2 linked regions of the Orrella dioscoreae genome follow. The protein of the gene in region 1 interacts with the protein of each later gene in a pairwise test. Links are inferred from orthologs where the notes say so. Each region holds a gene or a part of one and is shown on either strand. Other genes may lie near its edges. The genes, in order: dnaQ and dnaE.

What was found.
Region 2: the proteins of dnaQ (region 1) and dnaE interact in binary tests that used the Escherichia coli proteins (3 or more experiments, as listed by UniProt). The link is inferred for Orrella dioscoreae from one-to-one orthologs.

What each region holds. Positions count from the first base shown.
Region 1 is NZ_LT907988.1:3,745,554-3,760,226, forward strand. What follows is about bases 5,107-7,874. They hold dnaQ (DNA polymerase III subunit epsilon), read right to left. Parts: upstream 6,976-7,874; coding sequence 6,238-6,975; downstream 5,107-6,237. Other genes in these bases: ODI_RS17375 (autotransporter family protein), read right to left, coding at 5,107-5,702; ODI_RS17390 (efflux RND transporter permease subunit), read right to left, coding at 6,996-7,874. In the rest of the region: rhmD (L-rhamnonate dehydratase), read left to right, coding at 1-141; ODI_RS17360 (aldolase/citrate lyase family protein), read left to right, coding at 155-958; aldA (aldehyde dehydrogenase), read left to right, coding at 1,031-2,467; ODI_RS17370 (hypothetical protein), read left to right, coding at 2,603-2,827; more of ODI_RS17375, read right to left, coding at 3,150-5,106; more of ODI_RS17390, read right to left, coding at 7,875-10,085; ODI_RS17395 (efflux RND transporter periplasmic adaptor subunit), read right to left, coding at 10,099-11,265; rnhA (ribonuclease HI), read right to left, coding at 11,440-11,892; ODI_RS17405 (class I SAM-dependent methyltransferase), read right to left, coding at 11,889-12,698; gloB (hydroxyacylglutathione hydrolase), read left to right, coding at 12,715-13,506; ODI_RS17415 (transglycosylase SLT domain-containing protein), read left to right, coding at 13,514-14,673. UniProt on the Escherichia coli protein: DNA polymerase III is a complex, multichain enzyme responsible for most of the replicative synthesis in bacteria. The epsilon subunit contain the editing function and is a proofreading 3'-5' exonuclease.
Region 2 is NZ_LT907988.1:1,763,186-1,779,180, reverse strand. Bases 5,389-9,478 are described here. They hold dnaE (DNA polymerase III subunit alpha), read right to left. Parts: upstream 9,087-9,478; coding sequence 5,589-9,086; downstream 5,389-5,588. Other genes in these bases: lpxO (lipid A hydroxylase LpxO), read left to right, coding at 9,166-9,478; ODI_RS08255 (glycosyltransferase family 2 protein), read right to left, coding at 5,389-5,574. In the rest of the region: rng (ribonuclease G), read left to right, coding at 1-120; ODI_RS08280 (carboxymuconolactone decarboxylase family protein), read left to right, coding at 183-650; lipid A export permease/ATP-binding protein MsbA, read right to left, coding at 765-2,537; ODI_RS08270 (glycosyltransferase family 9 protein), read left to right, coding at 2,782-3,759; ODI_RS08265 (YdcF family protein), read left to right, coding at 3,771-4,538; ODI_RS08260 (YkgJ family cysteine cluster protein), read left to right, coding at 4,544-4,801; more of ODI_RS08255, read right to left, coding at 4,816-5,388; more of lpxO, read left to right, coding at 9,479-10,065; ODI_RS08240 (MFS transporter), read right to left, coding at 10,170-11,306; ATP-dependent RNA helicase HrpA, read right to left, coding at 11,634-15,491; argA (amino-acid N-acetyltransferase), read left to right, coding at 15,627-15,995. UniProt on the Escherichia coli protein: DNA polymerase III is a complex, multichain enzyme responsible for most of the replicative synthesis in bacteria. This DNA polymerase also exhibits 3' to 5' exonuclease activity. The alpha chain is the DNA polymerase catalytic subunit.

The sequences.
Region 1 (14,673 bases):
GTCGTGCCGATGTTCCACCCGCAACTGCTGGGCGAGCCCGTGCCGGTCAAGGGCCGCATGCGCCTGTCCGAACTGGACAAGCCCGGCTTCGGCGTCGAACTGAATCCCGCGTGCGAACTGCATCGCCCCTACACCCACTGAGCGGGAGAACGTCTTGCATCTTCCCCACAACGCATTCAAGGCCGCGCTGAAGCAGGCGCAGCCCCGCTACGGCATCTGGGCAGGCATGTGCACGCCCTATACCGCCGAGATCCTGGCGGGTCTTGGCTATGACTGGGTCCTGCTCGATGGCGAGCACGCGCCCAACACCGTGCCGACGCTGCTCGGCCAGTTGCAGGCCATGGCGGCTTACGGCAGCCAGCCTGTGGTGCGGCCGGTCACGGGCGATCCCGTGCTCATCAAGCAATTGCTGGACGTGGGCGCCCAGACACTGATGGTGCCGATGGTGGAGACCGCCGAACAGGCGGCCGCGCTGGTGCAGGCCATGCGCTACCCGCCTCACGGCATCCGCGGCGTGGGTGGCGGCCTGACGCGCGCCACGCGCTGGGACGCCGTGCCGGACTACATCCGCAACGCGCACCAGGAACTGTGCCTGATCGTGCAGATCGAATCGCGCCTGGGCGTGCAGAACGCGGCGGCCATCGCGGCGGTCGAGGGCGTGGACGCTGTCTTCATCGGGCCCGCGGACCTGTCCACCGGCCTGGGCCACGCCGGCGACGCCAGCCAGCCCGAGGTCCAGGACGCCATCCGCCAGGCCATCGACGCCACCCGTGCGCAAGGCAAGGCCTGCGGCATCCTTGCGCCGCGCGAGGAAGACGCGCGCCGCTACCTGGATTGGGGCTGCCAGTTCGTGGCGGTGGGCATCGACATCAGCCTGCTGCGCCAGGCCGCCCAGGCCAACCTCGCGCGCTACCGCGACGATGCCGGCGCCAGCAAGGCGCCGGGCGGCGTGTACTGAACATCGCATCCCTGCCATCATGTTCCCCCGACCGTAGCTCGGCCTGAGACCCCAAACAGGAGACAGACCCGCATGAGCAAGACCCTTCCCGTCCTGCGCAACTACATCAACGGCGCCTTCCAGGACAGCAGCACGCTGCACGATGTCAGCAACCCCGCCACCGGCGACGTGCTGGCACGCTCGCCCCAGTCCGACCAGGCCGACGTCGACGCGGCCATTGCCGCCGCACGCGGCGCCCAGAAGGCCTGGTCGCGCCTGCCGGCAATCCAGCGCGCCGGCTACCTGCGCGGCGTCGCCGCCAAGCTGCGCGAGCATGCCGCCCGCATCGCTCGCACCATCACGCAGGAACAGGGCAAGATCCTGGGCCTGGCGGAAGTCGAAGTGAACTTCACGGCGGATTACCTGGACTACATGGCCGAGTGGGCGCGACGCATCGAAGGCGAGGTCATCACCAGCGACCGCGCCAATGAAATGATCCTGCTGCTGCGCAAGCCCATGGGCGTGGTGGCGGGCATCCTGCCGTGGAACTTCCCCTTCTTCCTGATCGCGCGCAAGATGGCGCCGGCGCTGCTCACCGGCAACACCATCGTCATCAAGCCCAGCGAGGAAACGCCCATCAATTGCCATGCGTTCACCGAGCTGCTGGACCAGGTGGGCCTGCCCAAGGGCGTCTTCAACGTGGTCTACGGCCAGGGCGCCACGGGCGGCGCGCTGTCGGCGCATGCCGGCGTCGACATGATCAGCTTCACCGGCAGCGTCGCCACCGGCGAGCGCATCGCGGCAGCCGCCGCGCCGCACATCACCAAGCTCAATCTTGAGCTGGGCGGCAAGGCGCCGGCCATCGTGCTGGCCGACGCCGACCTGGACCTGGCCGTGAAGGCCATCCGCGACTCGCGCATCATCAACACCGGCCAGGTGTGCAATTGCGCGGAACGCGTGTACGTCGAGCGCGGCGTGGCCGAGGCATTCACCGCCCGCATCGCCCAGGCCATGGCCGCCACGCGCTACGGCGACCCGCTGGCGCAGGCCGACGTGGAAATGGGGCCGCTGGTCAACCGCAAGGGCCTGGATGGCGTGGCAGCCAAGGTGCGGCAGGCGGTGGCCGATGGCGCGCAGGTCGTCACGGGCGGCGGGGTTGCCGACCTGGGCCAGGGCTTCCACTTCCAGCCTACCGTGCTGGCGAACTGCCGCGCCGACATGGAGATCATGCGCAAGGAGATATTCGGCCCTGTGCTGCCGATCCAGATCGTCGACGACCTGGACGAGGCCATCGCGCTGGCCAACGACTGCGAGTACGGCCTGACGTCGTCGATCTATACCCGCGACCTGTCCAAGGCCATGCACGCCATCCGCGAGATCGACTTCGGCGAGACCTACGTCAACCGCGAAAACTTCGAAGCCATGCAGGGCTTCCACGCGGGGGTGCGAAAGTCCGGCGTGGGTGGGGCTGACGGCAAGCACGGGCTGTATGAGTACACGCACAGCCACGTGGTGTACGTGCAGAGCTGATACCCGGGTCTTTTCCCCGGGGCCCCCAGCCGGTGCGCGCGCTCGCGCACCGGCTGGGGGCCTTGGCGTTCCTGGGTTTACTATGGCCCCCGGCACGCCTCATTTCGCAACCCTCTTCAGACAAGGAACGTATCGATGCATTTGTTGAACCGCTGTGGTGTCACGCTGGGCCTGGTCGCGCTGGTTTCGGGTTGCTCGCTGATGGGTGGCGGCGAAGGGGAACGCAGCAACGACTGCCGCTGGAACCGCAGCAGCTGCATGTACGAAGGGTCGTATGAGAAGGGCGAACGGGAATACGCCGAAGAGGAAGCCCGGCGCCTGAACCAGGCCGAGCAGGGGCGGCTGCGGCGCAGCCGCTAGGCCAATCGGCGGGCGTCAGCGCTCCCTCCTGGTCAGCCCCTGCGACATTCTCGCTTGAACGTCTGGAAGGTCATGGCGCGCCGATGTACGTCTCAACATAACGCTCCTGCGCGTACGCCGTCTGCACGGGGATAGTGGGATAGATGGGTTGTGCATCCGCTCCGCTCGTATGCAGGCACAGCCGGGGTTCTCCATCCTGGAAATCCAGCGCAACATAGGGTTTGAAAAGCGCTGTCGGCTTGATGTGGGCCTCAAGTGATGAGGAATTCCCAGGATTGAAGCGTTAGCGGGATAACGATCAGGATCCCGGCGTGTCGGTCCGTCAGAAACGCCAACGAAGATTGAGCGCAGCGGTCTGGTCCCGGCTGCTGCCACCGAACTGCCCGCCATACGACATGCCCAACGACGCGCCACGCGCTATCTCCGCGTCGACGCCCACCGTCACCAATGCCGCATCACGCGCGATCGGCGCGCCGGTGACGGTGAAGGACTCGCCCGCGTCGAAGGCCAACCGGCTTTCAGGCCGGATGCCACCCAATGCGTGGCGCCAGCCCAGTCCCGCACTCAAGGTGGTTGCCATGCTTCCCAAGTCGACGTTCTGCCGCGCGCGCAGGCCCAGCGTGACTTTGCTGGAATCGTTGCGCATCGCCTCGCCCGACAGTGCCGCATTGCCACCCGATTCCGAAAAGCCACGCGTGCGATGCTGGGCCCAACCCAGTCCGGCGTAGGGTTCCAGCGCAAGATCGCTCGTCACGGCAACGGCGTAACCCACCTCACCGAACAACTGCGTGGTGCTGGCGCGGTAATCGGCCTTGAGTTGCTGGTTCAGGCCGCCGGCACCGATACGGCGCTCGGCATCAATGTCGTGCCAGGTATATGAGGCTCCCGCCATCAGGTTGAACGTGCTGGCGCCTAGCGGGAACGCCTTGCCGCCGTAGACAATGGCGCTATAACTCGACACATCGGCGCGGCTTGCAAGGCCGCCAACGGTCAGCGTCGAGTCCGTGTAGCCCAACGCCCCGCCCAACCGCCAGCCCGCGCCCATCGCATGATCAGCACCCACGAAGAGACCGCCGGTGCGCTGGCGCATGGCCTGGGTATTACCGGTGGCGCCTGTGCGCTGCCAGTTGCCCACGACCTGGGCCCAGGCCGGCCGGGCCAGCGACGACGGCAAGCTGGAGGACGATGACGCTGCGTCGCTCAGGCCCACCGCCGCGGTCGGCGCGCCCGGTGCCATACCGGCGCTGAGGTTGCCGCGAAGATGGTTGAGAGGCACCGTGCTCACCACATGGGTCAGGTTGGCCAGGCCGGAGGCCACGCTCGCATGAGCCTCGCCCGACAGTGCGGAGAAAAAACCCTGTGGGGCACCTTCCGGCAAAGTGATGGCCGCGTCGTAGACGGCGTGGCCCGCGCCCAGTATCTCGGTCGCGTCGGCGACAGCACGCGCGTTGCCTCCGCTTACCCGATCGGCAAAGCGCACGATATGGCCACCCGGCTCGGTAGGACCTCCCGGCTCGGTGTCGCCGCCCGGCTCGGGGCCACCCGGCTCAGGACCACCCGGCGTGACCGTACGATGCAGCTTGACCATCAACTCCCGGTCATCGTCCGAATAGACGAGCTCGAACGACAGGTAGGCAAAATTGCTCGACGCATGGCGAAAACGCGTGCCATCGAAAGTCTGGTCGGCACGCAGCACAATCTGGCTGTAACCGGCCCCATACGCACCCGGCGCCGCTTCAAGAAAGAAATCGGCACCGGATACATCGGCTCGGCCCGTCACATCCAGCCGGTCGAGCGCGGCGGGCGTAGCGCGCACACTGAATGTGTTGTCGGTACCCATATCCAGGTCGCCATCCATCGTGGCGCTCGCCGTGCCGCCGCCGTCTATGCGCAGCCGGTTGCCACTGCCGCTATAGCGCACGTTGCCGACGGTGCTGGAATGCGCCATCAAGGTCAGCGTATTGCCCGTGCCTGCGATCATGATGGCATCTTGGTGATTGCCGAAAGCGTCGCGGCCCGCTTCCATCCGGCCATCCTGCACGATTTCCGAATCGTGGCCATCGAGTTGCACAGCCCGGCCCCCAGCGCCGCTGACAATGCCTGCCCCAGCATTGCCGCCATAGACCTCCCCCCGATTGACGAAGCGCTGCTGCGTGCCGGACATGAGCAGCCCGGCCCCGCCATCGCCACCGTCACCGGCAAAAGCGACGGATGCGTCGTAGCGCTCCCCCACAGCACCGCCACCGCCACCTGCGCCCCCCCAGAGCGAGCCCGTATTCACGAAGCTGGCCAACCCGTTAACCCACCTCACGGCGGCGCCCCCCTCGCCTCCCTTGACGCGCCAGGTATCCGACAGACCGGCCTCGTCCTGAACAACGCTGCCACCGCCTCCACCACCGCCACCTACAAGTACGGCGGCATTGGAAGACGTGCGGCCTTCGCCGCCCGCGCCAGTAAGTACCAAAGCATTGCCGCCGGTGCCCCCCCTGGCAGTGCCCTGATTGCCACTGCCAGTCAGGACCACGGTTCCACCGCCGCCACCGCCGCCGCCACTTTCGTAACTCGCAGCGATCGTCGTGTACGGTCCAAGCCGATAAAGCAGACCTGCCCCCCCATCACCGTTTTGCAAGCTTCCCGAGGCCCCCGCTTGTCCCCCACCACCGTGCCCTCCGGTCGCGCCCCAGCCGGTACCGGCCTGGCCGGCGTTACCTCCACCAGCGAATCCTGCGGGCAATGAAGCATTCGCGCCGCCTTGCGCAGCGTACATGGGGTCACCATTTCCGCCAGTGCCAGCGGCATGGCTTGGTAGCGGCATGGACACACCATAGACGGCGACAAGATTGAGACAGATCGCGGTATAGCGTAGCGTCATCATCAAACGAGGCAGGAAAAGGGGAGAACCGATCTTAGCCCAGTCGAATTTGCCCTGAAACGCCGGATTACAGTAGCTTCCCGCCGAGTGTTCTGGCCACTGCTCAAACCCGCCCAGGATTGCATCGCGGCCATGCGCTGAGTGGCCCGAGAAGCCTTTATGCGGAGTACCCGCAACGGTCCATGCCGCGATCCTGCTACAGGCGGGCGAGCTTTACGAGAATCGGGAAAGGCACAACACCGAGGAGGCGTGCTACCAGAATCGGACCTATGAGCGGCTGCCGAACCCATGAAGGGTCATGTCCGTGAAGTACCAAAGCGACAAAATCAGCTTTTGAGTACTTTTTGACCACCCAAAGAAAAAGGGCTTCCCGCTGACGCGTAAGCCCTTGCTTCTCTGGAATTTCTTTGGTGGGCGGTACTGGGTTCGAACCAGTGACCCCTGCCGTGTGAAGGCAGTGCTCTACCACTGAGCTAACCGCCCAAAGAAGCGGAACTATAGCACGTCGATTTTTACCATGCAAGCGTCCACGCGCCGATCAGGCGGCTGTGCCTTCCGCCGGGGCGGCAGGCGTGTCCAGCTTGCGCCACAGGCACGGCCCGCCGCTGGCCTTGTCCAGCGCTTCCAGGTATTCGCCGTGCGCGGCCATTTCCGTTTCCGATGCCCGCAACACCGTCAGCACGGACGCATCGAAGCCCCCCACCACCAGGCCGTCGCCGGTGCCGCGCGCGGGTTCAGGCGCATCGATCAGCAGGCCATCCTGGCCGCGCGTCATGGCCAGCCACACTTCTGCCAGCAGTTGCGAGTCCAGCAAGGCGCCGTGCAGCGTGCGGTGCGCGTTGGAAATGCCATAGCGCTCGCACAGCGAGTCCAGCGAGTTGCGCTTGCCCGGGTGCATCTCGCGCGCCACCATCAGGCTGTCGGTGATGGCGGTGCACAACTGCGCCAGCGGCGGACGCCCCACGCGGGCCAGTTCGGCGTCCAGGAAGCGCGTGTCGAACGACGCGTTGTGGATGATGAGCTCGCCGCCGGCGATGTAGTCCACGAAGTCCTGCGCGACGTCCTCGAAGCGCGGCTTGTCGGACAGGAACTCGGTGGTCAGGCCGTGGACGGCCAGTGCGCCCGGGTCGCTGTCGCGGTCCGGGTTCAGGTAGACGTGGAAATGGCGGCCGGTGACGTTGCGGTTCTCCAGCTCCACCGCGCCGATTTCAATGACGCGGTGGCCTTGGGAGGGCTCCAGGCCCGTGGTTTCGGTATCGAGAATGATCCAGCGCATAGTGCCTTGATGTGTTGCGGCTATTTCGTGGGGTGGGCGTGGGGCAGGCCGGCGGCCGGGGCATGGCCCGGCTCGGCATCGGCGTGTTTCCGCGCGTGGGCGATCAGGGTGTAGACCACCGGCACCACGAACAAGGTAAGCAGTGTACCCAGAGACAGCCCGCCCACCAGCACCCAGCCGATCTGGCGACGTGATTCGGCACCCGCGCCCGAGGCCAGCGCCAGCGGCACCGCGCCCAGCACCATGGCGCCCGTGGTCATCAGGATGGGACGCAGGCGCAGCACGCTGGCCTCGACCACGGCCTCGACCAGTTCCTTGCCTTCCTCGCGCAGCTGGTTGGCGAATTCCACGATGAGGATCCCGTGCTTGGTAATGAGGCCGACCAGCGTGATGAGGCCGATCTGGCTATAGATGGACAGCGTGCCCCCCGTCAGCCACAAGGCCAGCATGGCGCCTGTCATGGCCAGCGGCACCGACAGCATGATGGTGAAGGGATGCCGCCAGCTCTCGAACTGGGCGGCCAGCACCAGGTAGATGAAGGCCAGCGCCATGCCGAAGACCAGCATGATGCTGCCCGACGAGTCGCGGAATTCACGCGACTGGCCGTCCAGGTCGGTGCGCACGGCCTGGGGCAGCACCTGGCCTGCCACGGTTTCCATGTGCGCCAGCACCTCGCCCAGCGCGTAGCCCGGCGCCACCGAGGCCTCGACCTTGACCGCCCGCAGGCGGTTGAAGTGGTTCAGCGACTGCGGCGACACGCTTTCGCGGATCCGCACCACGTTGTCCAGCCGCACCATGCTGCCGTCGCGGGCCTGCACATAGATGTCGGCGATGTCGTTGGGCGTGCTGCGGTCGCGCGGCGTCACCTGCACGATCACGTCGTATTGCTCGCCCTCGTCCTTGTAGCGGGTGACCTGGCGCCCGCCCAGCATGGTTTCCAGCGTGCGGCCCACGGTGTCCACGTCCACGCCGACGTCGGACAGCTTTTCGCGGTCCACCTCCACGCGCAGCTCGGGCGTGTTCAGGCGCAGGTCCGAATCCAGGTTTTCCAGGCCGGGATACTTCTCCAGCTCGGCGATGTAGGCGTCGACGATCTTGGCCAGGTCCGGATAGGACGCCTGGCTCATGATCATGAACTCCACCGGCTTGGAGGTGGCGCGCTGGCCGAAGGACGGCGGGTTGCTGGGGAAGGCGCGGATGCCCGGCAGCTTGCTGAACGCGGGCTGCAGCGACTGCGCGATTTCCTGCTGCGTGCGCGTGCGTTCTTCCCAGGGCTTCAGGCGCAGGATGGCGCGGCTGTCGGTCACGGTGGGGAAACCCGCCGTGATCTGGCTGCCTTGCATCTCGGGGATCTGCGCGTACAGGCGCTCGATCTCCATCACGTTCTTCAACGTGTAGTCCAGCGTCGCCCCTTCCGGCGCGGTGACGATGCCGAAGATGACGCCGCGGTCCTCGATGGGCGCCAGCTCGGACTTCACCACCGAGAACAGCGCCGCGCCGCCGCCGGCCACCAGCAGGCCCGCCAGCAGGATGACGGCACGGTGCGCCAGGGCCGCCGACAAGGCACGGCGATAGATCCGGTTCAGCCCTTCCAGCCAGGATTCGATCGTGTTGTAGACGCGGCCATGGCTGGGCTGGTGGCGCAGCAGCATGGCGCACATCATGGGCGTGAGCGTAAGCGCCACGAAGCCCGACACCAGCACCGCGCCCGCCAGCGCCAGCGCGAACTCGATGAAGAGCCGCCCCGTCCGGCCCGTGGCGAAGGCCAGCGGCGCGTACACCGCCACCAGTGTCAGCGTCATGGCCACCACGGCGAAACCGATTTCCTTCGTGCCCTGGATGGCCGCATGCACCCTGGGCACGCCGTTCTCGATGTGCCGGTAGACGTTCTCCAGCACCACGATGGCGTCGTCCACCACCAGCCCGATGGCCAGCACCATCGCCAGCAAGGTAAGCGTGTTGATGGAAAAACCGAACAGGTACATGAGCGAGCACGCCCCGATCAGCGACACCGGAATCGTCACGATGGGAATCAGGCTGGCCCGCACGTTGCGCAGGAAGAAGAAGATGACCAGCACCACCAGCACGACGGCCTCGGCGATGGTGGTGTAGACCGACTGGATGGAGCGCTCGATGAAGACGGAGGTGTCGTAGGAGATCGACAGCCGCATGCCGCGCGGCAGGTTTTCATTCAGGACGTCCACCTCGGCGCGCACCGCTCGCGACAGGTCCAGCGGATTGGCCGTGGACTGCCGCGTCACGCCGATGTTCAGGCCCAGCTGGCCGTTGAAGCGCGAGGTGACGCGTTCGCTGGCCGGGCCGATCTCCACCCGCGCAAGATCGCGCAGCCGCACCGGATAGCCGCTGACGTTGGCGATGATGACGTTCTCGAACTGCGGCACCGTCTGCAAGTCGGTGGACGCCACCACCGAGAATTCGCGCGCATCGCTTTCGATGCGGCCCGCCGGGATCTCGACGTTCTGCCCGCGCAGCGCGGTTTCCACGTCCTGCACGGTCAGGGTGTAGCCGGCCAGCTTCTCGCGGTCGACGTACACCCGCATGGCCGGCAGCCGTTCGCCGAAGACACGCACCTCGGCCGCGCCGGGCAGCACCGAGAACCGCGTCTTCACATAGCGGTGCAGATAATCCGAGACCTCGATGATGCTGTTCTGCCCCGCCTCCACCGCCACGTAGATGATGGGCTGGGAATCGGCCTCGACCTTGGAGATGATGGGCTCGTCGATTTCGTCGGGCAGGAAGCGGCGCGCACGCGAGACCTTGTCCCGCACCTCGGCCGCCGCCGCGTCGGGGTCGCGGCTGAGATGGAACTTGACGTTGATCTGGCTGCGTTCGGCGCGGCTGCGCGAGGTCATGACGTCCACGCCCTCGATCCCGGCCAGCTGGTCTTCCAGCGGCTTGGTCACGCGCGACTCGATCACCTCGGGCGACGCGCCCGTATAGGTCGTGTCGACCGACACCACCGGCTCGTCGATGCGGGGATATTCCCGCACCGTCAGGCGCGAATAGGAGATGAGACCGATCAGGACGATGACCAGCGACAGCACCGTCGCGAAGACCGGCCGGCGGACACAGACTTCGGAGATTTTCACGGACGCCCCCGAGTCAGGATGTGGCGGGTTCGGGCACCAGCGCGTCGGACGCCGGCGACGGATCCGGCACGGTGGACGCCGGCGTGTCGGGCGCGGTCGCGTCAGGCTGCGCGGCCGGCGTCTCGGTCACCGGTGCGCCATCGGTGATGCGCTGCAGGCCTGCCACCACCACGCGCTCGCCCGCGGCCAGGCCAGACAGGATCTCGACCCGGCCTTCGCGCCGCTCGCCGATGCCCACCGGCACCCGCTGGGCGTGCCCGCTGGCGACCCGGTAGACGAACTGCTGCGCGCCCGACGGCGACAGCGCGCTTTCCGGCACCACGAGCGCCTGGGTGTTCTCGACCATGAGCTGCACGCGGGCGAACATGCCCGGGCGCAAGGCGCCTGACGGGTTCGGCACCTGGGCGCGCAACAGCACCGAACGGCCGCCCGCGTCGACCAGCGGACTGACGGCGATGACCTCGCCCGGGCTGGACTGCCCCGGCAGCGCGTCGAAATGCAAGGAGAGCGACTGGCCGACCCGCACCCGGCCCAGGTACAGCTCGGGCACGCGGAAATCGACCTTCAGTGGATCGATGGTTTCCAGGGGCGCCAGGTCACGCCCGACGTCCACGTAATCGCCCACCGACACGCCGCGCAGGCCGACCACGCCGTCGAACGGCGCCCGGATCGCCATCTTGTCGAGGCGTGCCTGGGCCAGGGCCACGGCGGCCTGCTGGACCTTGAGGTTGCTGCCGGCCTCGTCGCGTGCCTGCTGGCTGATGAAACCTTCGGCCTGCAGGCTGGACGCGCGCTTGTTCTGGCTTTGCGCCAGCGACAGGTTGGCGCGCGCCTGGTCCAGCTCGGCCCGCGCCACGGCGTCGTCCAGTTGCACCAGCAACTGGCCGCGCTTGACGGGCTGGCCTTCCTGGAAAGGCAGCCTGGCGATGCGGCCGGCCACCTCGGGCCGCAGCATGACCGACTCGTCCGAACGCAGGCTGCCCACGGCAGCAAGACTGCGCGCGAAATCCACCGACTGGACGGCGGCCGTACGCACGGGCACCAGTTTCTGGGCGGCGGGCGCCGCCGGCAGGGTGGGCGCGGCGACAGGCGGCTGCGCGCGCGGCGACCAGCGGCCGATGACCACGCCCGCGGCCAGCGCCACGGCGACTGCCGCCACGAGAGGCAAAGCTTTCTTCATGCTGCGCACTGAGGGGGGTGCGGCGCGGAGCCAGGCATTGAGGCCGCGCCGTCATGTTCTAAGGGAGAGGGGGGGTGGAGCCTGTCCCACTGTATCACCTTGAAATGACCCCTCGCACCCTGCGGCCAACCCTGTAGGAGCGCTGGCCGACGCCCCTGCAACCGACTGAAATGGCTATCGGCCAGCGCGCTGGGCCAGGATCACGCCCTGGTTGGCCAACTGATCCGCGCGCTCGTTGCCCGGATCGCCCGCATGCCCCTTCACCCACTGCCAGCTGACGGTATGGGTGGACACCAGGGCGTCCATGGCCTGCCAGAGGTCGGCGTTCTTCACCGGTTTCTTGTCGGCGGTGCGCCAATCGCGGCGCTTCCAGTTGGCCAGCCACTCGGTCATGCCCTTCTGGACGTACTGCGAATCGGTGTGGATGATGACGCGGCTGGGGCGCTTCAGCGCCCGCAGAGCCTCGATGACGGCCATCATTTCCATGCGGTTGTTGGTCGTGCCCAGTTCGCCGCCGCACATTTCCTTCTGGTGCGCGCCCTGGCGCAGCAGCGCCCCCCATCCGCCCGGACCGGGATTGCCCTTGCAGGCGCCATCGGTCCAGATCTCGACGGTGTCTTCACTCATTCCTTGATTCCTGTTGCTGTGTGGCCAACCGCCTCGGCCTGGGCGCGGTGCGCGCCGCCCGAGCCTTGCGGCACCGGCACGGCCACGCGGCGGGCGCGGCGGCGTTTCTTCCACGGGGCGCCGATGATACGCGCCCCGGCCACCCGTTTGACGGCCGACACCACATAGGTGGCCCCGCAGACAGGCCACCAGCGGTCGCCGGCCTTTTCCATGAAGGCCCAGCGGCGCAGCCAGACGTCCGTCATGCAGGCCGGGGCATAGCAGCCGAAACGGCCGCGGTCGACCTCGAAGGACAGCAGCTTGAACCAGTCTTTCAGCCGGGCCAGCGACACCTGCGCGGACGGCGGATGCGGCAGCCAGGGCGGCATGCCGGGCAGGTTGGCACGCAAGCCCCACAGGCTCCAGGGATTGAAACCCGACACCACCACCCGGCCCTCGGGCACCAGCACCCGCTCGACCTCGCGCAGCACGCGATGCGGCTCGTCGGTGCTTTCGAAGGCGTGCGGCAGCACCAGCAGGTCGATGCTGTCGCTTTCGAACGGGAGGGCTTCCGGGCGCGCCACGACCTGGGCCTGCCATTGGCTGGCCAGTTCGGCCTTGGCCAGGCTGTCGCCCACGAATACCTTGAACGGCATGCGGTTCGCCTGCAGCAGGTCCAGGCTCGGCAGGCCGACCTGCAAGGCATTGAAGCCAAAGACATCAGCCACGATGGCGTCGAACTGGGCCTGCTCCCAGGCCCGGACGTAGCGGCCAGGCGGGGTGTCGAACCAGTCCCCCAGTTCTACAATGCTCGTTTCCTCAGCCACGCGATCAGGTGTCCTTATGAATGCACACGCCAGCCGCCTGCGGCCCCTGCCGGCATTGAGCGATAACTATATCTGGCTGGCCAGCCAGGACGGCCAGGCCGTGGTGGTGGACCCGGGCGTTGCCGAACCCGTGGCGGCCGTGCTGCAGGCGGAAGGCCTGCGCTTGCGCGCCATTCTACTCACCCACCACCACCATGATCACGTCGGCGGGGTGGAGGAACTGGTCCGCCTGACGGGCGCGCCGGTCTACGGACCCGCAAGGGAACGCCTGCCGCGCTGCGACGAGGCGCTCGCCGAAGGCGACACCGTGTGGATCCCCGAAATGGGCATCGACCTGACGGTCCTGGACGTGCCGGGCCACACCGCCGGGCACATCGCCTATGCCGGCCAGGCGGTCGGACAGGCCGTGGTTTTCTGTGGCGACACCCTTTTTGCCGGCGGCTGTGGCCGGCTGTTCGAAGGGACGCCCGCCCAAATGTTTGATTCCTTAGGGAAATTCCTGAAATTGCCCGAAGAAACGCTCATTTGCTGCGCGCACGAGTACACTCTTGCAAACCTGCGCTGGGCGCTCGCCGTGGATCCGGACAACCGTCCGCTGCAAACATGGCAGGCGCAGGCCATCGATCTGCGCGATCGCGGCCTGCCCACCGTGCCCACCTCCCTTGCGCTCGAACGAGACACCAATCCGTTCCTGCGCGTCTCGCAGCACACCGTTGCACAAGCCGCCGAACAGCAAGCCGGGCATTCCTTGGCCGGGCCGGTGGAGGTGTTTGCCGCGTTACGCGAATGGAAGAACGAATTCAGATAGAGGACCGATGAACCCTCAAGGACTGCAGCACTGCCCGCGACACTCGCCCCGCTTCCTGCTCTTCCCCCTGCTTGCCCTGTTGTTCGCCCTGCTGGCCGGCTGCGCCGGCACGCAGGGCAACCGTAGCGGCCAGCCCACCGAAGCCACCACCAGCGTCCAACCCCTGCCGGGCCAGGCACGCGCGACGCGCGACCGCCACGTGGCCGTCGACACCTCGCGCACCGTGGACCTGACCCGCCCCGCCGCCGACGCCTGGGACCGCATCCGCCGCGGCTTCGCCGTGCCCAACATGGACACGGAACTGACGCGCCAGTGGACGGACTATTACGCCGCCCACCCCGAAGCCGTGCAGCGCATGGCCTCGCGCGCGGGCAAATACCTGTATTACATCGTCGACGAGATCAACCGCCGCGGCCTGCCCACCGAGCTGGCGCTGCTGCCCTTCGTCGAAAGCGCCTACAACCCCGGCGCGTACTCGCGCGCCCAGGCCGCCGGCCTGTGGCAGTTCATCCCCTCCACCGGCACCCATTTCAAGCTGACCCAGGACTGGTGGCGCGACCAGCGCCGCGACCCGATCGCGTCGACCAACGCCGCCCTGGACTACCTGGAGTACCTGTTCGAGATGCAGGGTGACTGGTACCTGGCGCTGGCCTCGTACAACTGGGGCGAGGGTTCGGTGCGCCGCGCCATGGACAAGAACGCGGCCATCAGCATGCCGACGGACTACCTGTCGCTGACGATGCCCGACGAGACCCGCAACTACGTCCCCAAGCTGCAGGCCATCAAGAACATCGTCGCCAACCCACAGAAGTACGCGGTAGTGCTGCCCCCGGTGGAGAACATCCCCTATTTCGCCACGGTCAAGAAGACCCGCGACATCGACATCGAGGTGGCCGCCCGGCTGGCCGAGATGCCGCTGGAGGAGTTCCAGGCGCTGAACCCCTCGTTCAACCGCCCCATCATCCTGGGCCGCCACGAAGCCACGCTGCTGCTGCCGCGCGACAAGCTGGAGGTCTTCAACACCAACCTCAGCAACTACAAGGGCAGCCTGTCGTCGTGGAAGGTCTATGACGCCAAGCGCGGCGAATCGGTGGCCGCCATCGCCAAGCGCCACGGCATCACCGAATCCCGCCTGCGCGACGTCAACGACATCCCCCGCCGCACCCG
Region 2 (15,995 bases), 2.0 Mb from region 1 along the record:
CTCTTCCTGGAAGAGGAAAGCCAGCACCTGGCCATGCTGGGGGATTTCGTCGGCAAGCCGATTTCACTGGAAGTCGAGGCCAGCTACCACCAGGAACAGTACGACCTGATCCTGATGTAGGCGGCCCCGCCGCGCACCCTGCTTGTTTTCACCCTGTTTACCTTGCATCCCCCGGAGACCGCATGGCCATCACGCCGCCCACCCCGCGCCTGGAGCGCGCCGCCTTTGCCCAGCTCGCGCCCGATGCGAACGCCGCCCTGATCGCGCTCAGCAAGGCCATCGATGCCTCGGGGCTGGAAAAGACGCTGACTGAACTGGTGAAGCTGCGCGCCTCGCAAATCAATGGCTGCGCCTTCTGCCTGCAGTTCCACCTGAACGTGGCGCGCGGCGCCGGCGTGGGACTGGCGCAGCAGGATCAGTTGGCGGCGTGGCAGGATTCGTCCGTGTTCACGGCGCGGGAGCGGGCCGCCCTGGCCTGGACCGAAGCGCTGACCCGCAAGGACCAGGGCGCCGAGGATGCCTTGTACGCGCAGGTGCGCGAGCAATTCTCCGAGTCGGAGGTGGCCTTCCTGACGGCGGCAGTGGGGCTGATCAATGCCTGGAACCGGATCGCCGTGGGATTGAAGTTCACGCCGCCTGGCGCGCAGTGACATCCCGATAGGCGCAATCACCAACGAAAAGGCCGGGAGATCCCGGCCTTTTCTTTGTCGCCGACGAGAGGCGCGGCGGACTGTGGATCCGCCACCCTCGTCGCATCCACGCCTTCAATCCTCCTGGAACTGCATCGCATACAGCGAGGCATACAGCCCGTTGGCCGCCAGCAGGTCGGCGTGGCGCCCCTGCTCGACGATCCGGCCCGCGTCCAGCACGACGATGATGTCGGCTTTCTGCACGGTGGACAGGCGGTGCGCGATGACCAGGGTGGTGCGGCCCTGCATGAGACGCTCCAGCGAGATCTGCACCTGGCGCTCGGACTCGTTGTCCAGGGCCGAGGTCGCCTCGTCCAGGATCAGGACGGGGGCATTCTTGATGAGCGCGCGGGCGATGGCCAGGCGCTGGCGCTGGCCGCCGGACATGCGGGCGGCGTTCTCGCCCACCTGGGTATTCAGCCCGTCGGGCAGCGAATCGACGAAGTCCAGCAGGTTGGCGTCGGCCAGCGCCCGCCGAATCTCTTCCTCGCTGGCATCGTGCAAGGCGCCGTAGCCGACGTTGGCGCCGATGGTGTCATCGAAGAGCACCACGTCCTGGCTGACCAGCGACAGCTGGGCGCGCAGGTCGCGCAGCGCGAGCGCCTCGATGTCGTGGCCATCGATGAGGATCTGTCCGCCCGTGGGCGAGACGAAGCGCGGAATCATGTTGACGAGGGTGGTCTTGCCGCTGCCCGACCTGCCCACCAGGGCGACGGTCTGGCCGGGCTCCACCAGCAACTCGATGTCGCTGAGCGTGTCGCGCTGCGAATCCGGGAAGCGATGCGAGACGCCACGAAAGGCGATGCGCCCCTGCACGGGCCCCTGGAAATGCGCCGTGCCCTTGTCGGACTCCTGCTGCTCATCGATCAGCGAGAAGACGCTTTCCGCGGCCACCAGCATCTTCTGCATCTTGCCCGCGATATTGGTCAGGCGCTTGATGGGATCGAAGATCTGCGCCAGCGCGGCCATGAACGCCGCGAAGCCGCCCGCGGTGAGGGTGCCCGACGAGGCCTCGCCGAGCGCCACCGCGATCACGGCCGCCACCGAGATGGCGATGCAGATCTGGGTGAGCGGCGTCATGGCGGCATCGGCGGTGGCCGAGCGCATGGCGAAACGGCGCAGGCGACCACTGACATAGCCAAAACGCTTGCTTTCGTTTTCGTAGCCGTCGAAGAGCTTGATGACGCGCTGGCCGTCGATGCCTTCGCTGACCACGCGGGTCAGCTCGGCGTTCATGTTGACGGTGTCGCGGTTGATGCGGCGCAGGCGCTTGATGAAGGTGCGCGCCACCAGCACGGAAACCGGCAGCATGAAGATGACGATGAGCGTGAGCTTCCACGACATGTAGAGCAGCACGACGATGAGCGCGCACACGACCAGCGTTTCGCGCACCAGCACCGTGAGGACGTCCGTGGCATAGCCGGTGACGTTGCCGGCATCGATGGTGAAGCGGTTGAGCAGCCGGCCGGAGTCGCCGCGCTTGAACTCGGCGTCGGGCAGGCCCAGCAAGCGGTCGAACATGTCCTTGCGCATGCCGAGCAAGACGTTGTTCGCGACCCAGGCGAGCAGATAGTCGCTGAAGAAATTGCACACGCCGCGGATGAAGATGAGGCCCACGACCGCCAGGGGGATGGCCCAGACATAATGCGGCTTGGTGCCGGCGAAACCGTCGTCCAGCAGCGGCTTCATGATGACCGCCAGGGTGGGCTGCGTGGCCGCCGCGCCGGCCATCAGCAGGATGGCCAGCAGCAAACCCTTCCAATAGCCGCCGACCCGGGTATAGACCCGCCGCCACAGCTCTGACTTGACGGGTTGGGAGCCGGCCGCGGCATAACGTGGGGCTGACATGGGAAAGACACTCGCTTTTTCTGTGGAATCCTGCACGGATTGTACCCAGTGCGACGCCCTTGCCTGCCGGATCCGCGCCGGCAGGCGCGGCACGCTTGCGTTTATGATTGCCCCGTCGCACGCGGCTGCGGGCTGGCGCCTGCCGCCTGCCGCCCCCTCCGCCTGCGACATCGATCCCTATCGGGCGCATCCAGGACTTCCTGGTAGCGTCCGGCCTCCGCCGTCAGACACGCTCATCACTTTCATGGCCTTTCCGTCCCATCTATTGGTCCGCCTGCCCAACTGGGTGGGGGATGTCTGCATGAGCCTGCCCTCGCTGGCGCGCCTGCTCGAAACCGGGCTGCCCGTGCACGTCTGCGCCCGGCCGTGGGCGCGCGGCCTGTTGGCGGGTCTGCCGCTGGCGGGATTCATCCCCATGACGGGACGGCTGGGCGATGACCGCCGCGGCGTGCGCGAACATTTTTCCGGGCAAGGCGTCCGGACTACCGAGGTGGCGGGACTGCTCCTGCCGGACTCGCTGTCCAGCGCCGCCGTTTTCCGCCTGGCTGGCATACGCTGCGCCGGGTACCGGGATGACGGGCGATCCCTGCTGCTGCGCTGGCCCCAGGCCAAATCACGCGAGCGGCTGCACGCCGTGGAATCGTGGTACCGCCTGACCCGCCTGGCGCTGCAGGCCTGGCAGCTACCCGCCGGCCCGGCGCAGCCCGAACCTGGCCTGACGCTGCCCTTGACCCGGCAACACCAGGAAGAAGCCCATGCCGCCCTCGCGGCAGCCGGCCTGCACGGCAAGGACTTCGTCCTGATCGCCCCCACGGCTACCGGCCTGCACCGTGGCCGGGTGAAGGTGTGGCCAGGCTTCGCCCAGTTGGCGCAGGACCTGCAGGCCGCCGGCCGGACCGTCCTGATGTGCCCGCCCCCGGCCGAACTGGAGGAGGCGCAGCGCAACGCCCCGACGGCACAGGTGCTGCCGCCGTTGTCGCTGGGCGCTTTCGCCGCCCTCACCCAGGCCGCCAGCCTGGTGGTCTGCAACGACTCGGGCGTCTCGCACGTGGCCAGCGCCACGGGCGCGCGCCAGGTCACGCTCTTTGGCGTGACCGACCCGGCCCGTACCGGGCCCTGGTCGCAGACTGCGATCTGCCTGGGCGCCGATAACGCCTGGCCCAGCGCCGAGTCCGTGCTCGACCGTGTACAGTCTGAGCTCGTTTCCGTCATTCGTCCCTGACCTGAGTATCGATGCCCTCCGTCTCCAGCATGCTGACCTCCCTCATCGTCCCCATCAACCTGAGCGTGGCACTGCTGGTGCTGGCTGCCGTGCTCGCGCTGTTGCGCTGGCGGCGCCTGGCCGCGACGGTGCTGGTGCTGGCGCTGTCGTGGTCGCTGGCCTGGTCCCTGCCCGCGACCTCGCTGGCATTGGGCGGCGCGCTGGAGCGCACCTATGCCTTCCTGCCGCCCGGCCAGGTGCAGCAGGCGGACGCCATCGTGGTGCTGGGCGGCCATACGGCGGGCAATCGCGCGAACTGGTTCGAGCCCATCGACCCCGCCAAGCGGGTGACCCGCATCGGCCGGGCAGCCGAGCTGTACCACGCGGGCCGCGCACCGCGTATCGTGTTGTCGGGGGGCGCGCTGGAAGGCGACGTCAGCGAAGCCCAGGGCATGGCGCATTCGCTCAAGCAGATGGGCGTGCCGGATGCCGCGCTGGTGCTGGAAAACGCAAGCCGCAACACCTATGAGAACGCCGAGCGCACCGAAGAACACCTGCGTGGCCAGAACATCCGCACGGTGCTGGTGGTGACCTCCGCGCTGCACATGCCGCGCGCCATGGCGGCCTTCCGCAAGCAAGGCATCGCCGCCACCGCGGCGCCGGCCGCCCCCCAGATCGTCCGCCCCGAAGACCCGGCGTTCTCGCCGTGGTGGCCCGATGAGCGGACGATGGACGCCAGCCGCTCGATCATCAAGGAGTATGCGGGCCTGCTGGTGTATTGGCTGCGCGGGTGGGTCTGATGGGCATGGCCTGTCGGCCCGATTGCGGCGCCTGTTGCACGGCGCCGTCGATCACCAGCGCGATACCTGGCATGCCCCAGGGCAAGCCAGCGGGTGTGCCTTGCATCCAGCTGGCGGAGGATCACCGGTGCCGCATCTTCGGGCAACCAGAGCGGCCGGCTTTCTGTGGCGGCCTCCAGCCCTCCGAAGACATGTGCGGCGGCAGCCGGGAACACGCGATACGCTGGCTGAGCGAGCTGGAACGCGCGACGGCGCCGATATAGCCGGCGCCCGTCGCCTACCCTTTCCCGCGGGTTTCGTCCCAGAGCAGCAGTTTCGCATAGCGGAAGATGCTGCCCGACGCGGCGAACAGCGCCAGCACCAAGCCTTGGCGGCCATCCAGGAAGCCCCGCCGGAGGAAATAGATACGGATGAAGGTCCAGATGCCGTGGCCCAGCATGCCCAGCGGCGTGGTGCGCTTGCCCCGCGCGTGCATCTGCGCGGCGGCATCGGAGGAGTAGCGGTTGTTCTTGGCGATCAACGCTTCCAGGTCGGCGTAGGGGAAATGCAGCAGATGATGCCTGAGCTTGCCGACGCTGCCTTGCGGCACGACCTTTTCGTGCACGGCGGCCTCGGTGAAGCGGGCCGTTCCGCGCCTGAAGAGGCGCAGCACGTAATCCGGCCACCAGCCGCTGTGGCGGATGGGACGCCCGCACAGCTCGGACAGACGCGCCACGTCATAGGCGTCGTGCTGGGGGGAAGCGATGACCGCGAGAATTTCCTCTGCCAATTCGGGCGGGACCCGCTCGTCGGCGTCCAGCGAGAGCACCCAGTCACCTGTCGCCAGATCGAGCGCGCGGTTCTTCTGCGGGCCGAAACCCGGCCAATCCGGTGATTGCTCGACCCGGGCGCCCCAGGCCAGCGCGAGGTCACGGGTATCGTCCGTGCTGCCCGAGTCCAGCACCACCACCTCGTCGGCGAAGGCGACGCTCTCCAGGCATGCCTGGATGTGGGCCGACTCGTTCTTGGTGATGATGATGACCGAGACGCGAGGCATGGAAGCGCGATCCATCAGTAGTTGATCTCGACAGGATAAGGCTGGGTCCAGGCGTTGAGCTGGTCGATCAGCGTCTCGGACATCCGCACGCGCCACTCCTCGCCCAGGCGAAGCAGCCCGCATGCGTCATCCCGCGCGTAATAGATTTCCACCGGCGTTCCCGGGAAACCATTCTCGGGTTCGGCGCGGAAGGGGTTCAGCAGGCGGCGCAGCTCGGCGGCGTCGGCGTTGCCATTGAGCGTGATGCGCAGGGACCGCGCCCGCGCCTCGCGCGCCAGCTGCAGGTCGTGCAGCGTGTCGGCCACGATGCGCATGCCGCCGGAGTATTCATCATTGCTGATCTTGCCCTGCACGATCAGCAACTGGTCTTCACGCAGGCGGGTCTTGTTCTGCTCGAACAGCTCGTTGAAGACCGAGATCTCGACCTGGGAGGAGCCGTCGTCCAGCACCGCGAACAGCATCTTGCCGCGGCGGGTCATCATGGTGCGCACGCCGGCCAGCACGCCCGCCATCCATTGCAGCTCGCGTGCGGGTTCCAGGCGCGCGAGCGGCGTGGGCACGAAGCGGCGGACCTCGTCGCGCCAGGCGTCGAACAGGTGGCCGCTGAAGAAGAAGCCCAGCGCGGCCTTTTCCTCGGACAGCTGGGTGCGCAGGTCCCAGGGCTGGACCTTGGCCAGCTGCCCCGCCACCACGTCCGTGCCGTCGTCGCCGAAGTCACCGAAGAGCGAGACCTGGTTGGCGCTGCGCGCGGCCTGCTCGGCCGCTTCCATCGCCGTGGGCACCGAGGCCAGCAAGGCGGCCCGGTTGGCCAGGATGGTGTCGAAGGCACCGGCGCGGATCAGCGCCTCGATGGTGCGGCGGTTGACCGAATGACGGTCGATGCGCCGGCAGAAATCGAACAGGTCCTTGAACGGACCGCCCTCCTCCCGCGCGCGCAGGATGTCTTCCACCGCGGCCTGGCCCGTGCCCTTGACCGCGCCCAGGCCATAGCGCATGGTGCGCGGCGGCAGGCCCTGGGCGGTGTGCGCGTCCTCCACCGGTTCGAAGCGGTAGTTCGAATGGTTGACGTCGGGCGGCAGCACGGTGATGCCGTTGGCCAGCGCATCCTTCCAGAAGGTCTGGACCTTGTCGGTGTCGTCCATGTCGGAGGACAGCGTGGCGGCCAGGAACTCGGTCGGGTGGTAGGCCTTGAGCCAGGCGGTGTGATACGAGATGAGCGCGTAGGCGGCCGAGTGCGACTTGTTGAAGCCGTAGCCGGCGAACTTCTCCATCAGGTCGAAGAGCTGGACGGCCAGGTCGGGGTCATGGCCCTTGTCCTGCGCGCCCTTCTGGAACAGCTCGCGGTGCTTGGCCATTTCCTCGGGCTTTTTCTTGCCCATGGCGCGGCGCAGCAGGTCGGCGCCGCCCAGCGAGTAGCCGCCGAAGATCTGCGAGATCAGCATCACCTGTTCCTGGTAGACGATGACCCCGTAGGTGCTCTTCAACGTCCCTTCCAGGTCCGGGTGGAAGTAATCCACCGCGGCGCGGCCGTGCTTGCGGTTGACGAAGTCGTCCACCATGCCCGACTCCAGCGGACCCGGGCGGTAGAGCGCCAGCACGGCGATGACGTCTTCGAACGTGCTGGGCCGCAGCTTCTTCAGCAGTTCCTTCATGCCGCGCGATTCCAGCTGGAACACCGCGGTGGTGTTCGCGTCGCACAGCACCTTGTAGGCGGCCGGATCATCGAGCGCCAGCGCCATGACGTCGAAGTCGCGCTTGTCCGCATTGAAGCGGCGCACGAAACGCACGGCCCAATCCAGGATGGTCAGGTTGCGCAGGCCCAGGAAGTCGAACTTCACCAGGCCGGCAGCTTCGACGTCATCCTTGTCGTACTGCGAGACCGCGCTGTTTTCCTGGCCTTGCTGGCAATACAGCGGGCAGAAATCGGTGAGCTTGCCGGGCGCGATCAGCACGCCGCCCGCGTGCATGCCGATGTTGCGGGTCAAGCCCTCGAGCGGCTTGGCCAGGTCGACCAGCGCCCGCACCTCTTCCTCCTGCTCGTAGCGCTCCTTGAAGGCAGGCTCGTTGGCCAGCGTGCGCTCCAGGGTCCACGGATCGGCGGGATTGAAGGGGATCAGCTTCGAGAGCTGGTCGCACATGGTGTAGGGCATGTCCAGCACGCGGCCTGCGTCGCGGACCACGGCCTTGGCGCCCAGCGTACCGAAAGTGGCGATCTGGCTGACGGCCTCGCGCCCGTATTTCTGCTTGACGTAGTCGATGACGCGTTCGCGGTTGTCCTGGCAGAAGTCGATATCGAAGTCGGGCATGGACACCCGCTCCGGATTCAGGAAGCGCTCGAACAGCAAGTCATAGCGGATGGGATCGAGGTCGGTGATGCCCAAGGCGTAGGCCACCAGCGAGCCCGCGCCCGAGCCCCGGCCCGGCCCCACGGGCACGCCATTGTTCTTGCCCCAGTTGATGAAGTCGGCCACGATCAGGAAGTAGCCCGGGAAGCCCATCTGGATGATGGTCTTGCACTCCCAGTCCAGCCGCGCCAGGTATTCCGGTCGCTTGGCGTCGCGCTCGGCCGCTTCCGCGAACAGCTGCGCCAGGCGCACTTCCAGGCCCTCGCGCGACAGCTGCACCAGGTAATCGTCCAGCGTCACGCCTTCCGGCGTGGGGAAATTGGGCAACTGGGGCTTGCCCAGCACCAGCGTCAGGTTGCAGCGCTTGGCGATCTCGACGCTGTTGGCCAGCGCCGACGGCACGTCGGCGAACCGGCGGGCCATTTCCGCCGAGTCCAGCAGGTACTGGTCTTCGGTGTGGCGGCGCGCGCGGCGCGGGTTGCTGAGGATTTCGCCTTCCGCGATACAGACGCGCGCCTCGTGGGCGCGGAACTCTTCGCGGGACAGGAACTGCACAGGGTGCGTGGCGACCACCGGCAGGCCGCACTCGCCCGCCAGCCGCATGGCGGCCTGGACATAGGCTTCGTCGCCGTCGTGGCCCGAACGCTGCAGCTCGATGTAGAAACTGCCGGGGAAGGTTTGCGCCCACTGGCGCGCCAGGACCTGCGCGGTGGCCATGTTGCCGGCTTCCAGCGCCTGGCCGATGTCGCCCGCCCGGCCGCCGGACAGCATGATGAGGCCGGCCTGGCCTTGCAGCCATTCGCGGCGCAGCTCGGCCCGGCCGCGATGCTGGTTGGTCAGCCAGGCCTGGGTCAGCAGGGCGCACAGGTTAAGATAGCCCTCGCGGCTGGCGACCAGCAACAGGATGCGGAAAGGCTTGTCCCGGTCATCCTCGTTGGTCAGCCACAGGTCGCAGCCCGCGATCGGCTTGATGCCTGCCCCGCGGGCCGCCTTGTAGAACTTGATCAATCCGAACAGGTTGGCGAGGTCGGTCAGCGCCACGGCCGGCTGCCCAAGGCGGGCGGCCTGCTTGACCAGATCGGAAATACGGACGATGCCGTCCACCACCGAAAACTCGGAATGGACGCGCAGATGGACGAAGGAAGGGGGCGTTGCGGATTCTGACATGGACGGAATTGTACCCACGCGCCCAGGCCCCCAAGCGCCGGCACGGTGCCACTAGGACGTTACGGAAGGTTTTCACGATATGAAATGGCTGATTCCCGGAATCTGGCTGGCCGCCATCCTGTATGGCCACCTGCGTGGGCGCGTGCGCCTGCCCTTCGTGCGGCAGTTGCTGGATCATTCGGCGTTGCTGGCGCCCATCAATGCCTTGATGGTGCTCAATTCCAAGGTGCCGACCACGCCCTACGTGGCGCCGGCCGACATGCCCGACCTGAAGGTGCTGGACGACAACTGGGAAATGATCCGGGAGGAAGCCCTGGCCATGGCCGAGGCGCAGCACATCAAGGCGGCGGAGAAGCACGACGACATCGGCTTCAACTCCTTCTTCAAGTACGGCTGGAAGCGCTTCTACCTGAAGTGGTATGACGCTCGCCACCCTTCCGCGGAAGCCCTGTGCCCGCGCACCGTGGCGCTACTGCGCCAATTGCCCTCCGTCAAGGCGGCGATGTTTGCCCAGCTGCCGCCCGGCGGCAAGCTCAATGCGCACCGCGACCCCTATGCCGGATCGCTGCGTTACCACCTGGGCCTGGTCACGCCCAACGACGACCGCTGCTACATCGAGGTCGACGGCGAGCGCTACAGCTGGCGCGACGGCGACAGCGTGGTGTTCGACGAAACCTACATCCACTCGGCGCTGAACGGCACCGAGCAGAACCGCATCATCCTCTTCTGCGACATCGAGCGTCCCGTGCGCTGGGGCTGGGTCGGCGCGCTGAACCGCTGGTTCGGCAAGGCGGTGATGTCGGCGGCCAGCTCGCCCAACGAAAGCGGCGACAAGACGGGCGCCATCAACCGCCTGACGCACCTGCACTACCGCATCGACCAGAAGCGCCGTACGTTCAAGAAGTGGAACAAGACGGTCTACAAGGCCACCAAGTGGGGCCTAATCGCGCTGGTGGTGATCGGCTTCATCGCGCTGTAGGCCCACAGGCAAGAAAACGCCCCCGCCGGCAGGCTGCCGCGGGGGCGTTTTTCATTGCGGGACGCGGGCACGCGGTGGCCCGGCCCTGCAAGGCCCGCTGCCGCTCAGGCCGCTGCAGCCTTTTCCTTGCGCGCCGCGCTGACCGACCAGGCGAAGACGCCCAAGCCCGCCACCGCCAGCAGGGCGCCCACCCAGCCGGTGGACGGATAGCCCATTCCAGCGGCGATGGACAGGCCGCCCAGCCAGGCCCCCAGCGCGTTGGCCATGTTGAAGGCGGAATGATTGAGCGCGGCGGCCAGGGTCTGCGCATCGCCCGCGACGTCCATCAGGCGGATCTGCAGCGTCGGGCCCATGGCCACGATGGTGCCCACCAGGAAGACGTTGATGGCGGCCAGCCAGGGATGGTGCGCCGTGAACACGAAGGCGCCCAGCACCACGAACGCCCAGACCAGCAGGCCGCCGATGGTGGGGATCAAGGCCTTGTCGGCCAGGCGGGACCCCGCCAGGTTGCCGACGATCATCCCACAGCCGAAGAGCGCCAGCACCGCGGGCACCAGCGAGGCATTCATGCCCGCGACCTCGATGAGCGTGGGCTTGATGTAGCTGAAGACCGAGAACAGGCCGCCCAGGCCGATGGCGCCGATGCCCAGGGTCAGCCAGACCTGCTTGCGGCGCAGCGCGCCCAGCTCGCGCATGGGGCTGGCGCGATGGTCCGCGGGCTGGTCGGGCACTTCGCGCTGGACCATCACGGCTGCCAGCACGCTGATGACGCCCACCAGCGCGAAGGCCGCGCGCCAGCCGAAGACTTCACCCAGCCAGGTGGCGATGGGCACCCCCACCAGCGTCGCCGTCGTCAGCCCGAGCATGACCCAGCCGACCGCCTGGGCGCGCCGCCAGGGTTCGACCAGCGACGCCGCCACCAGCGCGGCGACGCCGAAATAGGTGCCGTGCGGCAGGCCGGCGACGAAACGCAGCAGGTTCAGCGTCAGGTAGCTGGGCGCCATCGCGCTGGCGAAATTGCCCAGCGCGTAGAAGATCATGAGCGCCACCAGCAGGCGGCGGCGCGGCCAGCCCGCCGCCAGCACCGCCAGCAGCGGCGCGCCGATCACCACGCCCAGGGCATAGGCGCTGATGACGTGGCCGGCTTGGGGGATCGTGATGCCGATGTCCTGCGCGACTTCGGGCAACAGCCCCATGATGACGAACTCACCCGTGCCGATGCCGAAACCGCCGATGGCCATGGCGACCACGGCGCGTCCGACGCTGCCGCCTTTGGGTGGGCGGGCGGGTTCCTGTGCGACGCCGTCACCGGCGTCGTTGTCCTTGATACTGAAATCCATGTGTCCTCGAGTGTTGCTGGCCGTCCCGGCACGCTGCCCGGGAAACAGCCTGCCTTGCGGGGCGGCGGACACGGCAAAAGCGCTCCCCTGCCCCGCGCGGGACGTGCGAAGCTGGTATTGTGCAGTGCAGCAGTTGAAATTGCGATGAATGTCCTGTCGCCATCAGGGGCTTCGCGCCCGAGCCGGCGCCATCGCGTGGCGACGCTCGGGCGCGGGCGGCAGCGCCCGTCAGCGCTGCATGGCTTCCCAACTCTTCTGCAGGCGCTTGACCGACACGGGCATGGGCGTGCGCAACTCCTGGGCGAAAAGCGCGACGCGCAGCTCCTCCAGCAGCCAGCGGAACTCGTCCAGGCCGGCGTCGGGCGCGCCCTTGCGTGCTGCACGGGCGCGTTGGTAGAGCGTCAGCAGCGGCGCCATCTCCTGCATGATGCGGGCATCGCGGGCGGGATCGGCGCGCAGCTTGTCGATGCGGGCGCTGACCGCCTTCAGGTAACGCGGGAAATGCGCCAGCTGCGCCTGCGGCGTGTCGCGGATGAACCAGCGCGTGACCAGCGCCCCCAGTTGCTGCTGGATGTCGGCATGCGCCGCGGCATGCCCCTTGGCCTGCGGCAGTTTGCGCTGCGCCGCCGCCCATTCGGTGAGCACCGTCGCGGCCAGCCGCGCGGCTTCCTGCGCCAGCAGCCCCAGCCGGCCCTTGCCTTCGGCGCGCCGCGCCGCGAAGGCCTCGGCGTCCACCGGCCAGGGTTCGGCCAGGCAGGCCTGGCCGATGGCGCTGTCGACGATCTGGTCGCGCAGTTCTTCCAGGGTGCCCAGCGGCATGAAGAGCATGCTGGTCTTGGTCAGGTCGTGCAGGTTCTTTTCCAGGAACTTGACCTGCTCGCGCAGGCCCAGCTTGAAAAGCCGCAAGAGGCCCGCGCGATGGTGCCGCCGCGCCTCCTCGGGATCGTCATAGACGTCCAGGTCGCAATGCGTGCCCCGATCGACCAGCGCCGGATACCCCACGAAGGATTGCCCCTTGCGCTGGATTTCCAGCAGCTCGGGCAAGGCGCCGAAGGTCCAGTCGCTCAGGTTCTCGTGCGACAGCGCCTGGGCCACGCCCGCATCGCGCGCGGCCATCTGCTGGAAGGTGACCTGGGCCTGGCGGCCCAGCCCCGCTTTCAGCTGCGCCAGGTTCCGGCCCGCCTCCAGCATGCGGCCATGCTCGTCGATGACCTTGAAGTTCATGAACAGGTGGGCGGGCAGCGTCTCGAGCTTGAAGTCCGCCAGTTGCGGCCGGATCTGCACCTGCTCCCACATGTCGGCGATGATGCCCTCGACCAGGCCCATCTGCGGGTCGTCCAGGCGCTCGAACCAGCGGTCGTAGAAACCCGAGGCGTAGTCCGGCAAGGGCACGCAGTGGCGACGCAGCTTCTGCGGCAGGGACTTCAGCAGCAACTGCACCTTTTCCTTCAGCATGCCGGGCACCAGCCACTCGCAGCGCTGCGCGTCGATCTGGTTGAGCGCGAAGAGCGGCACGGACAAGGTCACGCCGTCGCGCGGCGAGCCGGGCTCGAAGTGATAGTCGAGCGCCATCGCGACGCCCTGCCATTCCACCTTCTTCGGGAAGACCTCGGTGGTGACGCCCGCCGCCTCGTGGCGCATCAGCGCATCGCGCGTGAGCAACAGGGCTTGCGCGCCCGCCTTGTCGAGCTTGGCGTACCAGGCTTCCAGCGTGGCGGTCTGGCTGATGTCCTCAGGCAGCAGCTTGTCGTAGAAGGCGAAGATCAGCGTGTCGTCGACCAGGATATCGGGACGGCGCGTCTGGTGCTCCAGCTTCTCGATCTGCGCGATCAGCTTGCGGTTCTGCGCCACGAAGGGCAGGCGCGTGTCGATGTCGCCCGGCACCAGCGCCTGGCGGATGAAAAGCTCGCGGGCGTGCCCGGGATTCACGCGGCCATAGTGGATGCGCCGGCCGCTGTAGACCGGCAGGCCATACAAGGTGCCGCGCTCGTTGGCCACCACCTGCCCGGCCTTGCGCTCCCAGCGCGGGTCGGCATGGGCGCGGCGGATCAGGTGCGAAGCCACGCGCTCGAGCCACACGGGCTCGATGCGCGCCACGCAGCGCGCGTACAGCCGCGAGGTTTCCATGAGTTCGCCGGCCACCACCCAGCGCCCGGCCTTGCGGGCCAGCCTCGAGCCGGGGTGGATGTGGAAACGCAGTTCGCGGGCGCCCTGGAAGTGGCCCGCCTCCTCGCTCTTCACGCCGATATTGCCCAGCAGCCCGGTCAGCAGGGCCAGGTGCACCTGCTCGTAGGTGGCCGGGCTCTGGTTGACGCGCCAGCCCTGCTCGCCGACGACCGCGGCCAGCTGCGTGTGGACGTCGTGCCATTCGCGCAGGCGGATGGGCGAGAGGAAATGCTGGCGCAGGAGCGCGACCAGCTTGCGCTGCGAGCCCTTGTGCGCCACCTGTTCGCCATACCATTGCCAGAGCTTCACGAAGGACAGGAACTCGGATTTCTCGTCGGCGAAGCGTGCGTGGGCCGCCTCGGCTGCTTCGCGCTGCTCCAGCGGGCGGTCGCGCGGATCCTGCACCGACAGCGCCGCGGCGATGACCAGCATCTCGGCCAGGCAGTCGTGCTGGCGCGCCGCCAGGATCATGCGGCCGATGCGCGGATCCACCGGCAGGCGCGCCAGTTCGCGGCCCACCTCGGTCAGCACGTTGGCCTCGTCGATGGCGCCGAGTTCCTGCAGCAGGTGGTAGCCATCGGCCACGGCACGTCCGGGCGGCGCCTCGACGAAGGGGAACTGCTCGATATCGTCCAGGCGCAGGGCCTTCATCCGCAGGATGACGGCGGCCAGCGAGGAACGCAGCACTTCCGGATCGGTGAAGGGCGCGCGTGCCGCGAAATCGGCCTCGTCATAGAGCCGCAGGCAGATGCCCGGCCCCACCCGGCCGCAACGGCCGGCGCGCTGGTTGGCGGATGCCCGGCTGATGGACTCGATGCGCAGCTGCTCGACCTTGTTGCGCCAGGAATAGCGCTTGATGCGGGCCAGGCCGCTGTCGATGACGTAGCGGATGCCGGGCACGGTCAGCGAGGTCTCCGCCACGTTGGTGGCCAGCACGATGCGGCGGCCATTGCCCGTGGGGCGGAAGATCTGCTCCTGCTCGGCCTGCGACAGCCGCGCGAACAGGGGCAGCACCTGGGTGCCCGGCGGATGGTGCTTGCGCAGGGCCTCGGCGGCCTCGCGGATCTCGCGTTCGCCGGGCAGGAAGACCAGCACATCGCCAGGACCGCTGCGGGCGCATTCGTCCACGCCGTCCACGATGGCATCGATGAGATCACGTTCCTCGTCGCCCGAGAGCCGCTCGCCTTCGCCGCCGCGCTTGGCGGGCTTGCCGTCTTCCTCTTCCTCGCGCACCGGGCGATAGCGGATTTCCACCGGGTACAGCCGGCCCGAGACCTCGATGACGGGCGCGGGCCGGCCGCGCTTGTCGGCGAAGTGCGTGGCGAAGCGTTCGGCGTCGATGGTGGCCGAGGTGATGATCACCTTCAGGTCGGGCCGCCGCGGCAGGAGCTGCTTCAGGTAACCCAGCAGGAAATCGATGTTGAGGCTGCGTTCGTGGGCCTCGTCGATGATGATCGTGTCGTAGCGGCGCAACAGCGGGTCGCGCTGCGACTCCGACAGCAGGATGCCGTCGGTCATGAGCTTGATGGCCGCATTGGGCCCGGTGCGGTCGTTGAAACGCACCTGGTAGCCCACCCACTCCCCCAGCGGCGTGCCCAGCTCGTCGGCGATGCGCTTGGCCACCGAGGTGGCGGCCAGGCGGCGCGGCTGGGTGTGGCCGATCATGCGGCGCAGGCCGCGCCCCAGTTCCAGGCAGATCTTGGGAAGCTGGGTGGTCTTGCCCGAGCCGGTTTCCCCGCTCACGATCGTGACCTGGTGGGCGGCGATGGCGCGCGCGATCTCGTCGCGCCGCGCGCTGACGGGCAGGTCTTCGGGGTACTGGATGGGCGGGGCGACGCGCGGCGGCGCGTCGGTCTCGGGCGCCTGCCTGGCAGGCCCCCGTCGCGCCGCGCTTGCGGCCGTGCCGGGATTGTCGGACATGGGTTGAATCGCTACTTGAAGCCCATCATTATAATTTCCGCCACGCGCCAGGCGTTTTGCCCGGCCGTGGACCGGCAGGGGGACCCATCCCCGCTCCGTTTTCCGATTCTTTTCGCTGGATACCCCCTCACCGCCATGCATGACCTGGAACCCGACACCGTCTCCGCCCTGGAAGCCCCCGAATTCGCCGCCGCGCAGTTCGTGCGATGGTTCCGAGAGGTGGCGCCCTATGTGCACGCGTTCCGGGGCAAGACCTTCGTCATCGGCTTCGGCGGTGAACTGGTGCAGGCCGGCGCGCTGAACGTGCTGATCCAGGACCTGTCGCTGCTGTCGGCCCTGGGCATCAAGCTGGTGCTGGTGCACGGCTCGCGCCCGCAGGTCAACGAACAGCTGCGGCTGAAGGGGCTGGACCAGCAGTTCGGTCGCGGCATGTCGCCCACCGACGCCGCCGCCCTGGAATGCGCCAAGGAAGCCGCCGGCGAGATCCGCCTGGACATCGAGGCC